Regions from separate parts of the Pseudarthrobacter siccitolerans genome, predicted to be linked through region 2. Evidence: riboswitches for the same ligand, from Rfam matches in the RefSeq annotation. Region 2 holds a riboswitch; the other holds the start of a gene.
What was found. A riboswitch is a leader RNA that binds a small molecule or an ion and turns the genes downstream of it on or off. The one in region 2 is predicted to bind thiamine pyrophosphate.

Region 1 (7,284 bases), 1.6 Mb from region 2:
GCGCTGCTTGAGGAAGTGCCGGAACTTCGGCGGCCTGCGGGCCACAAACAAATCCGGCACTATCTTTTCGCGGCCGCCGGCTGCCTTGACGGTCCGGATCAGCTCAAGGTTTTCGAACAGCACGGGATCGTAGCCGCCGGTTGCCAGCAGTGCGCTCCTGCGAACGGCCAGGGTGCCAGGGTAGTCCGCCGACCAGGCCCCGGTTGACCAGGGTCCGTGATGTGTCCCACCACGCATGCCAGGGCAGCGGGTCAAAGTAATTCTGCGGCCGCACTATGTCCGCCGAGCTGAGGTGATGGACGACGGCGGCGAGCGACTCACGCGTGTAGCGCACGTCGTCGTCGGCTATCACCAGCAGTTCCGCCGAGGAGGCGCGCACCCCGGTCATGACACCGGCCACCTTGCCATTACCGCCGGCGGGCCCGGGCTGGAGGTGGCGGACGCCCTGTGGAAAAACAGCGTGGTGCCGCTCGAACAGCTCAGGGGCGGAGCCGTCCACCACGGTGACGGGAATCCATTCAAGAAGGCGCTCAAGGTAGGCGGCGAGGTCCTGCAGCTCCGAGTTCAGTTCCGTCTCCGCCGCCCAGCGCAGCGGCAGGATGTACTCCGCGGAGGGCCCTGCGATCGGGGTATTCATGCTGCCGCCGGTACTGCCGCCCTCAGCGAGGTCATGCCGTTTTCCCAGCTGGCCAGGAGGTGGGTGGACAGCCTGCCGTCGATGGCCATCGCCGCCGTGGCACCAAACAGGACGTCAGCAAGCAACTCAGGCTCGGCCTCCACCAGGCCGCCTGCCAGGTCGCGCCCGGCGATCTGCTCGTGGACGGCGTCGGCTTCCACATGTTCGTCGAAGTAGTGGGTCACCCCGGCTTCGAAGCCGTGCCGCCGGAAGCCGTTGCCGTACAGCCGGTTCGGCTGCGAGGAGGTCATCTCGTAGATGGCCAGGTGCCCGGTGATGGCCCCGCGGAGCCGGCGGTTCAACCCGAAGAGGGACATCATGTTCACTGCGGCGAGGGAGACGGCGGGAACGGTGTCCACGTAGGCGCCATAACTGTCGTCCAGGCCCAACCCGCGCATGGTCCGGGCGAACAGGGCGCTGTGCATACGTTCGGGGCGCCCGCCGCCGTACTCATCGGCCTGGATCTCCACGAGGGCAGCCTTGGGCCTTCCGGTGAGGCGGGGGACGGCCCAGGTGTGCGGGTCCGCTTCCTTGAGCTGGTAGATGGACTTGTGGATCAGGAACTCCTTGAGCTGGTCCAGGGTCGCCTTCTTGGCGACAAAGCGGGAGACGCTGGGCCCGGTGTCACCGGCGGCCAGTCCGAAAAGGATGTCCGCCACGGCGTCACTGGTCAGCTTCGCAGCGGCCGGTACGTTGATCTCTCCGGCAGCGGATGCCGCGGCAGTCCGGAGCGCCACTTCAAAGGGCCGTTCAAGAAGGCGGCGGACCTGGATCAGCCCGGGTTCCCACTCCCACTCATCGCTGACGCCAACAAGTCCGGAGTAGTGCAGCTCGTAAAGGCAGAAAAGGGCCAGCTGGGCGTCGTCGTCCCCGACGATGTCAGCGGATGACGCCGCCCCGGGTGTGGCCAGCAGGCGCAGTTCCTCGACGGCGGCGGCTCCCTCAGCGCTGCCGGGCATGTGGGCGAGGGTCGTGAACAGGGTACTGCTGATGGGACCTCGGGGTTCCGGGATCTTCATGATTCTCCTTTGGGCGGACGGAATTGCTGCCGGTGCTGCGTCTTCGACAGCCGGTCTTATGGACGGTCAGGTCTCGTTCGCCGCGTCGGGGTCCCGCGAGGCGGTGCCGGGGACGGTCCGAGGGGACAACAGAATGGCCAGGGCGATCATGGCAAGGCTCAGTGCCAGGTGCAGCCATATGTCCGCATTGTTCTCGGGAAGGAAGTTCGCCGGCAGGTCATCACCCACCAACAGTCCGTAGAGCCACAGGAACAAATAGGCCACGCCCCCGTAGATGAGGAAGTTCCTCCCCTGCCGGTGCGTCCTGGCCATCACCAGGCCGGCGATACCGAACAAAAGGTGGACGCCGTTGTGCAAAACGGACACCTGGAAGATGCCGAACAGCTCCGCTCCAGAGCCGGGCCCCGCGAAGCGCAGGGAACCGTAGTTGGCGGTCACGCCCGGAATGAATCCCAAAATTCCCAGCAGCAGGAAAATTGCGCCCGTGGCTCGGGTGGCCTTCTGCAGGCCGGTCCTCGCTGCGGTGGCCTGGGTGCTGACCGCCATAACCTGTACTCCTCAAAAGCCGGGAACAACATAGTAAGCATGATTACTAATAAAAGCTAAGCACGCTTCCCGCCCGCCCTCACTCCTCCGGGCTGTTCCACGTATAAGGGTTCGGGTGGCGCCCGCCGTGGCGGCCCTGCTCGTACCCCTGCTGCCAGGCCATCCCGACGGCGGCCACAAGTTCCGCGAGCAGCGGGTAGTAAGGGTGGTCCGGGCCGATGAAGATCATCTCGTCCTCGGCTTTGTCCACCGCCGCCCGCACCAGGTTCTCCTCCACGGGACCGCTCATGGTGCCCTCCCCGCCAAAGCCCGACGTCAGCTCTGGCCTGATCTCTCCCCGCGTCCGATCTCACCCACGCCCGGCGTCAGTCCGCGCCCATGGAACCAAGGACTTCGCGCAGGGCCCGAACCACCATGTTGTGGTCCTCCACCTGGGGAAGCCCCGAAACAGTCACGGCGGCTACCGCGCCCACCCCCGTGACATAGACCGGGAAGGAGCCGCCGTGGGCTGCGTACCGGCTTTGATCGAACCAGGCCTGGTCTTCAATCCGTCCGCCGCGGAGCCGTCCGCGGAGCCCCACCAGCAGGGACGGCACCTCGTACCGGGCAGCGGTACGCTGTTTGGCCCGGATCCAGTGCTCGTTGTCCGGGGTGGCGCCCGGCAGGGCGACATGGAACAGGACCTGTTCACCCTTGGTGATGTCGATGGCGATGGGGAGCTGGTCCTCCTTGCCCAGTTCCACCAGCAACAGCCCCAGGTTCAGCGCATCGTCCATGGAGAACCGGGGGAACTGGAGCTCGCGGATTTCACCCTCGATCCGGGCGATGAGCGTTTGCAGGGAGCCTTCCGGCTGGGTGTCATCCGAGTCGGGATCGAACTCAGTCATATCCCGCGAATTGGCAGTCATGGCCCACAATCTACCCCTCCTCCGGTGTAAACTGGACCACGCCCATCAGGGCATTGTTTTACCTACAGAATCATTCAACGACAGGGGAGCGCCGCCGTCGGCAGTTCTGGCCATGCCAGGATCCGCAGGTGGGCGCTGAGAGTGCGGACAGCCGCAGACCCTCGAACCTGATCCGGTTAGTACCGGCGCAAGGGAGTCGAGTTCTCGAAGTGTGTCCGGCCGCGGCAGCAGCGCCGGCCGGTCCACTTTCCCCTCCTGTTCCTCAGGAGGATCGCATGGCAACAACAGCAGTAAAGAAGACCACCAGCAAGTCCTGGCGCGTTGTGGACATCGTGGTGGCAGCCTTGATCGCCATCGCCGGCGGAGTCATCTTCTGGGCCTGGTCCCAGGGGGCCGCCGCAGTCTCGGCCCCCATGAACGCCGTCTACCCGCCCCTGACCGGCCTGATCGCCGGCGGCTGGATGATCCCGGCCGCGCTGGGCATGCTTATCATCCGCAAACCGGGCGCAGCACTGTTCTGCGAGACCGTGGCCGCCACCGGTGAACTGCTGATGGGGTCACAGTACGGCGCCTCCGTGCTCTTCTCCGGCTTCGTCCAGGGCCTGGGTGCAGAGATCATTTTCGCCATCTTCGTGTACAGGAAGTTCAACCTGCCGGTATCCCTGCTTGCCGGGGCCGGCGCCGGGCTGTTTTGCGGCCTGAACGATTCCTTCGCGCCGTGGGGCTGGAACATCGCCTACTCGGGCGGGGACAAGCTGGCGTACATCATTTTCACGGCCATCTCGGGCGCCATCATTGCCGGCGCACTGTCCTGGGTCGCCACGCGCGGCCTCGCGAAGACCGGGGTCCTGAGCTCCTTCGCCTCCCGGAAGGCAGCAACGGAGCCCGTCTTCTCCTGATGACCGCTACCTCCCAGCACGGGACTCCGGTTGCGGCGCGCCCGGCCGCCATCAGCGCCCGCGGCTGGGGCTGGCGGCATGCCGGCAGGGCCAAACCCGCGGTGCGTGCCCTTGACCTGGACATCCAACCGGGGGAGCGCGTGCTCCTCCTCGGCCCGTCCGGAGCGGGCAAGTCCACCCTCCTTCATGCCTTGGCGGGGGTCCTGGGCGATGTAAACGACGACGGCGGCGAGGCGGGCGATTCCGACGAGTCCGGTTCGCTGCTGGTTGGCGGAGCCTACCCGCGCGAGCAGCGGGGCCGCGCCGGCCTCATGCAGCAGGACCCCGAGACGCAGGTGGTCCTTTCACGCGTAGGTGACGACGTCGCCTTCGGCGCGGAGAACCTTGCCGTGCCCCGGGACGAAATCTGGGCCCGCGTGCACGAGGCGCTGGCCGACGTCGGCCTGTCCCACCTGCCGCTGGACCATCCGACGTCGGCCTTGTCCGGCGGGCAGAAACAGCGGCTTGCGCTCGCGGGCATCCTTGCCATGCGGCCCGGGCTGATCCTCCTCGACGAGCCGACGGCCAACCTGGACCCCGCGGGGGTGATCGAGGTCCGCGACGCCGTGGGGCGTTGCCTCGAGAAGACCGGGGCGACGCTGGTGGTGGTGGAGCACCGGGTGTCCGTGTGGAAGGACCTGGTGGACCGGATTGTGGTGCTGCAGCCCGGCTCGTCCACCGATCCAGCTGTGCTTCTGGACGGGCCGCCGGACCGCGTGTTCAGTGAGGCCCGGAGCATGCTGGCCGCTGCCGGGGTATGGGTGCCCGGCTATGTCCCGGAAACCCGGCGGCGGGCGGAACCCGCTTCCGGAACCGGCGACCTCCTGCTCGCCGCCGAGGAACTGGCGGTCTCGCGTGAACGGGCCCGCCGCAAGGGTTTCCGGAGGCTGCCGCCCATGCCCGTGCAGCAAGGCATTACCGCGCAGGTCCGGGCCGGACAGGCGCTGGCCGTCACGGGACCCAACGGCGCAGGAAAATCAACTTTCGCCCTGACCCTTGCCGGACTGCTTGAGCCGGTTGCCGGCAAGGTCTCCGCCACCCTGGCCCTCAGCCGCGGTGCCGGGATTGATCCTTTCCAGTGGAAGGCGGAACAACTGATCGAGCGTGTGGGCACCGTTTTCCAGGAGCCCGAGCACCAGTTCGTCACGGGGAAGGTGCTGGACGAACTCCGGTTTGGCCCCCGGCATCTGGGTCACGGCATGGAGCGGGTGGACGAGCTGCTGGAGCGGTTGCGGCTGACGGAGCTCGTTGACGCCAACCCGTATACGCTCTCGGGCGGTGAGAAACGGCGGCTTTCCGTGGCTACGGTCCTGGCTGCCCATCCGCAGGTCCTGGTCCTGGACGAGCCCACGTTCGGCCAGGACGCCAACACCTGGGCCGAGCTGGCCTCGTTCCTGTCCGAACTGCTGGACGCCGGGACTGCGGTGGTCTCGGTGACCCATGATGCCGAATTCACGGCGGCCCTGGGCGGGACGGAGCTGCGAATCGCTGCGGCGCAGACGGTGGCATCATGAGGCGGGAGCTGAACCTGCAGGGAAACCGCGCCCTGCTGACCCGGGCCAATCCGCTGAGCAAGTTCGCCGCCGTCTTCCTGGTGACCGCTGTGCTGGCACTGTCCATCGACTGGGTGTCCGCCTCCGTGGCCCTCGCTGCGGAACTCCTGCTGTTCCCGCTGGCCGGCCTCACCCTCACGCTGCTGTGGCAGCGGGGGTGGCCGCTGATCATCGCCGCGGCCGTGGGCGGCTGGAGCACCTCCATCCTGGCGCCGGACAGCGGAAGGACGCTGATCGACGTCGGCATCTGGACCATGAGCGAAGGCTCGCTGGAGCTGGGGGCCGGGTTCATGCTGCGCGGGCTGGCGATTGCGCTGCCGGCGGTGCTGCTGATGAGCTGCACGGACCCTACTGACCTGGCCGACGCACTGGCGCAAAAGGCCCGGTTGCCGCACCGGTTCGTGCTGGGTACCTTGGCGGCCATGCGCTTGGTGGGACTGCTGGCTGAAGAGTGGCAAACCATCGGCATGGCCCGGCGTGCCCGCGGGGTGGGCTCGCGGGGCAGCGCGCTGCAGCGGATCAAGGCGACGCTGGGGCAGAGTTTCGGACTGCTGGTTCAGGCCATCCGCCGCGCGTCACGCCTGGCGGTGACCATGGAGGCGCGCGGGTTTGGCGGGGAAACCCGGACCTGGGCGCGGGAGTCTACGTATAGCAGGTTGGATCTCTGGGTCCTGGGCGGTGGCGTGCTGATGGCCGGTGCTGCCTTTGCTACCGCACTATGGGCAGGAACCTGGAACATGGTGTGGCTGGGGAGCTGACCGGCCAAAGCCTGATTTGTCCGGCTGGTGCAGGTGCATATGCGGGCGGCGCAGGGCGGGCTCAGACGCAGGAATAGTCGTAGTCGAACCCGCGACACAAACTGCGTGAGCGTGACCCGGCCGCCCGACGCCAGCGGCGGGTTGGAACAGTTGCCTTTGGCACCGGTCTGCGTGCGCGCCCCCGCCAGCCAGCTCGGCAGTGAGTAGAGGTTGCTCGAACTGCTGATGGTTCCCACGATCTGGCTCCATTGGGAGCCGGTCGAATAGATGCCCACTCCCTTGGTGTTGATGCTGCGGAAGAAGTCCGTCATGCCCTCCAGGACTGCGCGATTGGCGTCCTTGTCTGCCGTGGACCAGCTGTTTCCGGTTTCCACATCCAGCCACCAGATGTAATCCGAGGGTTGGCTGATCCCGCGGATGTAGGCGTCATCCCAAGCCTTCGCGTAGCCGTACATGTAGGCGCAGGCCTTGCCGTAGTCCTTCGCCTTGCAGGGCCCGTAGGGGTTATGGACCGGGGTGCCGGCGGGATATTCATCGCTGGTGGGCCACCATGAGCCTGCGCTCCCCGGATTGGCGGTGTTGACGTAAAGGGAGACCTTTGGTTGCGGTGTGCCGCCGGATGACGACGCTGCCCACGTGAGCTGTTTGGCGAGGCATGGGTTGGTGGTGTTGGCTAGGCCGTTGTTGACGCCCACGATCGCGAACGCCTGGCTCGTGGGAAGGTCCTTGCTGCACTGGGGCCACGAAATATCGTTGCCGAGGAGCGACTGGGTGCCTTCTCCCGGTGAGGGTGATGCGGAAGCCGGCCAAGGGACCAGGAGCAGGGCGGCGAGCATCAAAGCAGCCCAGGCGGCTGGCGTTCGCGTGCCTTGTGACGTCCGCAATG
Region 2 (7,284 bases):
AGACGGTCAAAAACCGCGAAAAACGCAGCCTTCTGATCCTGGCCCGAACGCACTCCACTTGATGATTCACGGCTTAAACGAGACACGGTCGTTGCAACTCCCAAAATTCTGGATGTTGCAACGACCGCTAGAACCCAAGTTCTTCGGAAACGGGGGCTTTTCTGTGGTTTAGAACCCCGAGGTTCCCGCGAAGACCTGGATGAAGGCGAAGAAGATGGTGGCGATCACGGCCACATAGAGCAGCGCGGTGATGATCCAGCCGGAGTCGCCCAGGACGCGCGCTGCGTTCGCCGGCACCGGGATCACCCCGGCGGTGACGTTCCGGATGGTCACCCAGACGAAGAGTGGAATCATGGCCGCCCACACGATCATGCAGAACGGGCAAAGGATGTGGATGTCGTAGAGGGCCTGGGACCAGAGCCACACCACGAACGCGAATCCAAGCGTGACGCCGGCCTGCAGGCCCAGCCAGTACCAGCGGGCAAACGTTGCCCCGGCGAGCAGAGCCATGCCCACAGTGATGATGACGGCAAAAGCGACGATGCCGATAAACATGTTGGGGAAGCCGAACAGCGAGCTCTGCCACGTCTGCATCACCTGCCCGCAGGAGATCCACGGGTTCACATCGCACACGGTGGTGTGGTTCGGATCCTTGAGGACCTCGAGTTTTTCAAGGACCAGGGTTCCGGAGGCGAGCCAGCCGATGACTCCCGTAATCACCAGCAGCCAGCCGAAGGGCCGGTTCCGCGTCATGGGTGGAACGGCTCGTGCTGTCCTGGCGGCCGGACCGCTGTCCTGGTTCAGGCTCCGTTCCGGGGCAGGGGTGCCGCTGAGGGGGGAGATGCTGGGCATTGGTATGGCGTCCTTTTCATCCGGTGCTCCTTGCCCTGATTGTAACGCCGGACGCTGGAAGGACCGTCCAGCGATTGAGGGGCCGGGCCAACGGCACCGGCCGGCTTCCGCAGCGATTTACCCCGGGTATGAGAGAATGAACGTGGCTGGAAGCCGAACCACATTCGGACTCCGGTCCGGTGGCTTGTTCCCAAGACCGCCAATGATGAGCAGGGCAGGCATCGGTTCCACCGAGGCAGTCTCCCGCGACTCCATTGGGCGGCACCTGGTTGTGGCACGTAGAACAACGGGTTTTTAGAACATCCTGCCGGCCCCCACGGGCTGCCGCACCCCACTGCCGGTGCGAACCTGGGGGTATCCATTTGACTTCTGTCAACGCCTGCGGGTTTTGACAATATGTGCCCCAATGGGTGCCGGATGTGGCGGTACGTCAGGGGCAGGAGTGTTGCCACATATGGATAATGACCAAGTTTCAACCGTTAATGAAGTACCGGCCACGGAGGCTGAAGCCGCGCCGAAGAAAGCCACCAGGACCCGGCGTAAAGCCGTACCCAAGGCCGATGACGCCCTGATCCCCGTCCCCGATGCCGAGGAAGCAGGCGCACCGGAGGCCAAGGCTCCCGCCCGACGCACGCGCTCCCGCAAGAAGGAGGACGTCGCTCAGCCGCTGCCGGCATTTGCAGGGGAAGCAGCACCGGAAGCAGCGCAGGCCTCCGACGATGTTCAGGCCGCGGATGGTGCACCGGAAACTCCCGCGCTTCCGGCCGAGGAAGCCGCCCCGGAGGTCGAGCCCGAGGCGAAGCCGGTCCGCCGCCGCCGGGTGGCCACCCGCAAAGCCTCCGCGCCGGTGGCAGCCGAAGCGGTCCCCGCCACGGCATCCGAACCCGCAGTTGCAGAACCGCTTGCTGCGGCCCCTGTCCCGTCTGACGGCGAGGCCGGCGAGGCACCTGCAGTAGAGGCCCCTGCAGAAGATGCCGTAGTAGAAGACGCCGCAGCAGAACAAGCTTCAGCCGTAGAAGCACCAGCCGCGGAAGCGCCCGCAGAGCGGGCTCCCCAGGCGCAGCCGGCTGCCGGCGCTCCCGTGGAAGCAGCATCGAAGGAGCAGGCTCCTGCCGCAACCTCCAGCCCGTTTGGCTCCCTCTTCCTGGAACCCGCTTCCCCCACCTCCGTGCTGTTCCAGGCCCCGGACCTGAGCACCGTGGTGCGCCCGGCACCTGCCGCCGCCGTGGAAGCAGGCGAGGATGAAACCGAAGACAGCGACACCGATGACGCCAACGGCCGCCGCAGGCGCCGGGGCCGCAGCCGCCGTAACCGGAACCGCCCCGGCGAGGGTGAGGACGCTGATCTTGAAGGCAGCGAGGAGGCCGACGCCGATGCCTCCGGCGACGCCGACGAGGAGACCGCGGGGCAGCTGGAGGACGGCGTCACGTCCCGTCGTCGTCGTCGCCGCCGCCGGGGCGACCAGGACCTTGAGCTGACGGGCGGGGGAGAAGACGACCCGCCCAACACGGTCACCCGCGTCCGTGCACCCCGCACGGTGAGTGAACCCGCCGTCAGCAACCGGGTCACCAGCGTCAAGGGTTCCACCCGCCTGGAGGCGAAGAAGCAGCGCCGGCGCGAATCACGCGACACCGGCCGCCGCCGCACCGTCATCACCGAAGCGGAGTTCCTGGCCCGCCGCGAATCAGTGGACCGGCAGATGATCGTCCGCCAGCGCGACGATAGAATCCAGATCGCCGTCCTCGAGGACGGTGTGCTGGCCGAGCATTTTGTGTCCAAGACGCAGCAGGACTCCCTGATCGGCAACGTGTACCTGGGCAAGGTCCAGAATGTGCTGCCGTCCATGGAAGCTGCCTTCGTGGACATCGGGCGCGGCCGTAACGCCGTCCTGTACGCCGGTGAAGTGAACTGGGAAGCCGTTAACCTCGAGGGCAAGCAGCGCCGGATTGAAAACGCGCTGAAGTCAGGCGATACCGTCCTGGTCCAGGTGACCAAGGACCCGGTGGGCCACAAGGGCGCCCGCCTGACCAGCCAGATCTCGCTGCCGGGCCGCTACCTGGTGTACGTACCCGGCGGTTCCATGACCGGCATCTCCCGCAAGCTGCCCGACGTCGAACGCAACCGCCTCAAGCGCATCCTGAAGGACCGCCTTCCGGAGCAGGCCGGCGTTATTGTGCGTACCGCCGCAGAGGGCGCGTCGGAGGAAGAGCTGACGCACGACATCAACCGGCTGCGCGCGCAGTGGGAGGGCATCGAGAGCCAGTCGAAGTCCACCAAGATCCTTGCCCCGGAGCTGCTCTACGGCGAGCCGGACCTCACCATCAAGGTGGTCCGCGACGTCTTCAACGAGGACTTTTCCAAACTGATCGTCTCCGGCGAGGAAGCCTGGGACACCATCGAGGCCTATGTCACGTACGTGGCTCCGGACCTGGTGGGCCGCCTCGAGAAGTGGACCAAGGACCAGGACATCTTCACGGCCTGGCGCATCGACGAGCAGATCCACAAGGCGCTGGAACGCAAGGTCTTCCTTCCTTCCGGCGGTTCGCTGGTGATCGACCGTACCGAAGCCATGACCGTGGTGGACGTCAACACGGGCAAGTTCACCGGCAGCGGCGGCAACCTCGAAGAGACGGTGACCAAGAACAACCTCGAGGCTGCGGAGGAAGTGGTCCGCCAGCTCCGGCTGCGCGACATCGGCGGCATCATCGTCATCGACTTCATCGACATGGTGCTCGAATCCAACCGCGACCTGGTACTCCGCCGGATGGTGGAATGCCTGGGCCGTGACCGCACCAAGCACCAGGTGGCAGAAGTGACCTCGCTGGGTCTGGTGCAGATGACGCGCAAGCGGATGGGTACCGGGCTGCTCGAAGTGTTTGGCGAGCAGTGCGAAACGTGCGCGGGCCGCGGCATCGTCACCCACGACGACCCCGTGGAGCACCGCCGGGCCAACATCGTGGCCGCCGAGCACCACGTCCAGCGCTCTGACAGCAGGCCGGAAGTCCGCAGCGAAGGCAGCCGCCCCGACAGCCAGCGTCCGGACAACAACCAGTCCGCTGCCCGCCCCGACCGCAAACGGCGGCGCGGCCGCAACGGCCAGCAGCCTGAAGCAGCGCCCGCTGCTGCCGTCCAGGTACACACCGTTCACCCCGACCCGTCGGACGCCGAGCGGCACGCCAAAGCGGAAGCCACCAGGCTTGCCCTGGCCAACATCGCCGCAGCGGCGCACGCAGCGCACGTGCACGACGATGAAGTGGCCGCAGCCAGGCAACAGGCCGTGGAGAAGCCCGACGCCGATACCCGGCCGGCTGCCGTGCTCACCTTCGGCGGCGAGAAGGTCGCGTTGCCGTTCGTTGAGCACGCGGACGAGCAGCAGCCGCGGCCGGCCCTGACCCTGGACCGGCTTGCAGAGGCTTTCGCCCACCTTGGCCAGCCGGCGACGACGGAACCCGAAGCGCAGCCGGCCCAGCAGCGCGTAGAAGCACCCGAGAAGGACTACAGCGACCACACGCTGGAGCAGTCGCGGCAACGGCGGCCCCGGCGCCACCGCAGTGCCAGCCGTGCCCAGGGTGCCGCCAACGAAACCGCCGTCGAGCAGCACGAGAACGTTGCTGCCGCCGGCACGGGCCATTCCCACCAGGCCAAGGCACCCGAGCCTGCCAGTACGGGAAACACGGGCACTGCAAACACAGGCGCCGGCACGCCGGCTGCGAAGCCAGCCGACGCGCCCATCATCCTGGGCGTAGGAGTTCCGGCCTCGGAGCTCTAAAGGGTCAAGTAACGCTGACTATCACCAGGAATGCCCGGCGGGCCACCAACCGTGGCCGGCCGGGCATTCCTGTATCTGCGCTCAAGGTGTCCCGGCTGCCAGCAGAATTCAAAGCCCGGCCGGTCGCACTGTGTCACCTTCTGCCTGCCGTCGTCAAAAAAAGCTAGGCTGGGGAACCGACACGGGGTGCCGCGCAGAGAGCCGGCTGAGATCCACACCCGTTGAACCTGTCCGGCTAGCACCGGCGAAGGGATGTCTCTTGTCTGCGACTCTTGCAATGCCCACTGCCACACCGTCACCGGCTCCGGCAACCTTTTTTCTGCCCGCCGCGCCGGGCCGCCCGATACCCCGGGTGCTTTCCATTGCCGGTTCCGATCCCTCCGGCGGCGCCGGCATCCAAGCCGACCTCAAAAGCATCGCGGCCTTCGGCGGCTACGGGATGGCCGTCATCACGGCCCTCACTGCCCAGAACACCCAGGGCGTCCGGTCCGTGCACGTACCACCTGCCGGGTTCCTGGCCGCGCAGCTTGACGCCGTCAGCGACGACATCGGCATCGATGCCGTCAAGATCGGAATGCTCGGCAGCGCGGAGGTGATCGAGGTGGTGGGGGACTGGCTCCGCAAGGTTCGTCCCGCCGTCGTGGTCCTGGACCCCGTAATGGTTGCCACCAGCGGCGACCGGCTGCTGCAGGAGTCCGCCGAAGCCGCGCTGCAGGCACTCCTGCCGCTGGCGCACCTCATCACCCCCAACCTGGCTGAGCTCGCAATGCTGGTTGGCGGCGAAGTCCAGCGGAGCTGGGCCGGCGCCCTGGAGCAGGGCCGCGCCCTCTCCGCCGCCACTGGGGCTACCGTGCTGGTCAAAGGCGGACACCTGGACGGCAACGAATGCCCGGACGCCCTGGTCAACACCGCGGGCCTGCTGTCCGGGGAAGTGGTAGTGCTGCAGGGGGAGCGCGTGGCTACCCGCAACAGCCACGGCACCGGCTGTTCGCTGTCCTCCGCGATGGCAGCTGCCCAGGCGCGGCTGGGGGACTGGGAGGCCTCGCTCCGCGAAGTCAAACCGTGGTTGGCCGGCGCCCTGGAAGCGTCCGGAACGTTGGAGGTGGGCAGCGGCAACGGCCCGGTCCACCACTTCCACCACCTGCAGCCACTTCCGTCCGAAGGGAGCTTCGCCGCACGGCTCTGGACCGACGCCCGCAAGGACCTGGATGACATCTACGCCCTGGACTTCATCCGCGGCCTGGCTTCCGGCAGCCTGGAGGAGAAGGAGTTCGCGTATTACCTCGCGCAGGACGCCATCTACCTGAACGGATATTCCCGCGTGCTGGCGCGGGCCAGTGCCTTGGCGCCAACGGAGGCTGAACAGCTCTTCTGGGCAGGCTCAGCCAGTCAGTGCCTGGAAGTCGAGTCCGAACTGCACCGCTCCTGGCTGAGCACCCGTTCCATCCAGCCCCAGCTCGGCCCGGTAACAAAGGCCTACGTCGACCACCTCACTGCAGCATCGGCGTCGGGCAGCTACGCGGTCCTGGCGGCCGCCGTCCTGCCCTGCTTCTGGCTTTACGCAGAGGTGGGCGCCACGCTGCACGCCCAGTTCCTGGCCGCCGGCGAACCTGCCGGGCACCCGTACGCCGCCTGGCTGCGCACGTACGCCGACGAGGACTTTGCCGCTGCCACCCGGCAGGCAATTGCCATCGTGGATGAGGCGGGGCGCAAGGCCTCGGCCGCGGACCGGGAGGCCATGATCACCGCGTTCAAGCAGTCCTGCCGCCTTGAAGTGGACTTCTTCGACGCGCCGCGCCTGCACTCCTGAGCAGTTGCCGGCGGGCGGACCGGTACTATGGTGGGGCAGGGTGCGGACGCCGGACCTGAGCTGTGGTACCTATCACAGCAAACCGCCGGGAACCAGCCTCATTTGCGGCCGAAGACAAAATTAGCGTATTCTGGATCTTCGGTGCTTACGCCAACACTTGGGTTATGACCCCACGGCGTTGAGGCACAGCGAGAAACCAGGCTTTTGATAGTCGGTTCCGCACGCAAATTTAGTTATAAACGTCGAGAGAAGTGAGTTCCCAAGTGGTGTACGCGATTGTCCGCGCAGGCGGCCGGCAAGAGAAGGTTTCCGTCGGAGACTTCGTTACCCTGAACCGCGTCGCCGGTGGAGCTGGCAGCACCATTCAGCTGCCCGCACTGCTCCTGGTTGACGGTGACAAGGTCACCACAGCCGCTGCTGACCTGGCCAAGGTAACCGTTACGGCTGAGATCCTGAACGACCTCCGTGGTCCGAAGATTGTCATCCAGAAGTTCAAGAACAAGACCGGTTACAAGAAGCGCCAGGGTCACCGTCAGGAACTGACCAAGGTCAAGATCACCGGTATCCAGTAACCTTCGTTACTGTTCAGGTTTTTCAGCAGATTCCCCAGAATTTAGAGGCAGGCATTTCAGATGGCACATAAAAAGGGCGCGAGCTCCACTCGCAACGGTCGTGATTCCAACGCTCAGTACCTCGGCGTCAAGCGCTTCGGCGGCCAGGTAGTTTCCGCAGGCGAGATCATCGTCCGCCAGCGCGGCACCCACTTCCACCCGGGCGCCGGCGTTGGCCGTGGCGGCGACGACACCCTGTTCGCACTGACCCCGGGAGCCGTTGAATTCGGTACCCGCCGCGG

Region 1: linked by a shared signal. The riboswitch ahead of QFZ36_RS10915 (ECF transporter S component) and the one ahead of QFZ36_RS03660 (bifunctional hydroxymethylpyrimidine kinase/phosphomethylpyrimidine kinase) in region 2 are both predicted to bind thiamine pyrophosphate.

Annotation. Positions count from the first base shown of each region.
Region 1 covers NZ_JAUSXB010000001.1:2,325,416-2,332,699, reverse strand. Annotated here, with positions in the region: gene QFZ36_RS10945 (hypothetical protein) at 1-123, opposite strand, end outside; gene QFZ36_RS10940 (glycosyltransferase family 2 protein) at 104-637, opposite strand; gene QFZ36_RS10935 (iron-containing redox enzyme family protein) at 634-1,695, opposite strand; gene QFZ36_RS10930 (DUF4383 domain-containing protein) at 1,762-2,241, opposite strand; gene QFZ36_RS10925 (hypothetical protein) at 2,321-2,530, opposite strand; gene QFZ36_RS10920 (heme-degrading domain-containing protein) at 2,607-3,149, opposite strand; TPP riboswitch at 3,222-3,361, shown strand; gene QFZ36_RS10915 (ECF transporter S component) at 3,425-4,048, shown strand; gene QFZ36_RS10910 (ABC transporter ATP-binding protein) at 4,048-5,601, shown strand; gene QFZ36_RS10905 (energy-coupling factor transporter transmembrane component T family protein) at 5,598-6,398, shown strand.
Region 2 covers NZ_JAUSXB010000001.1:765,727-773,010, reverse strand. Annotated here, with positions in the region: gene QFZ36_RS03670 (vitamin K epoxide reductase family protein) at 169-852, opposite strand; gene QFZ36_RS03665 (ribonuclease E/G) at 1,307-4,621, shown strand; TPP riboswitch at 4,794-4,891, shown strand; gene QFZ36_RS03660 (bifunctional hydroxymethylpyrimidine kinase/phosphomethylpyrimidine kinase) at 4,899-6,431, shown strand; gene rplU (50S ribosomal protein L21) at 6,695-7,003, shown strand; gene rpmA (50S ribosomal protein L27) at 7,064-7,284, shown strand, end outside.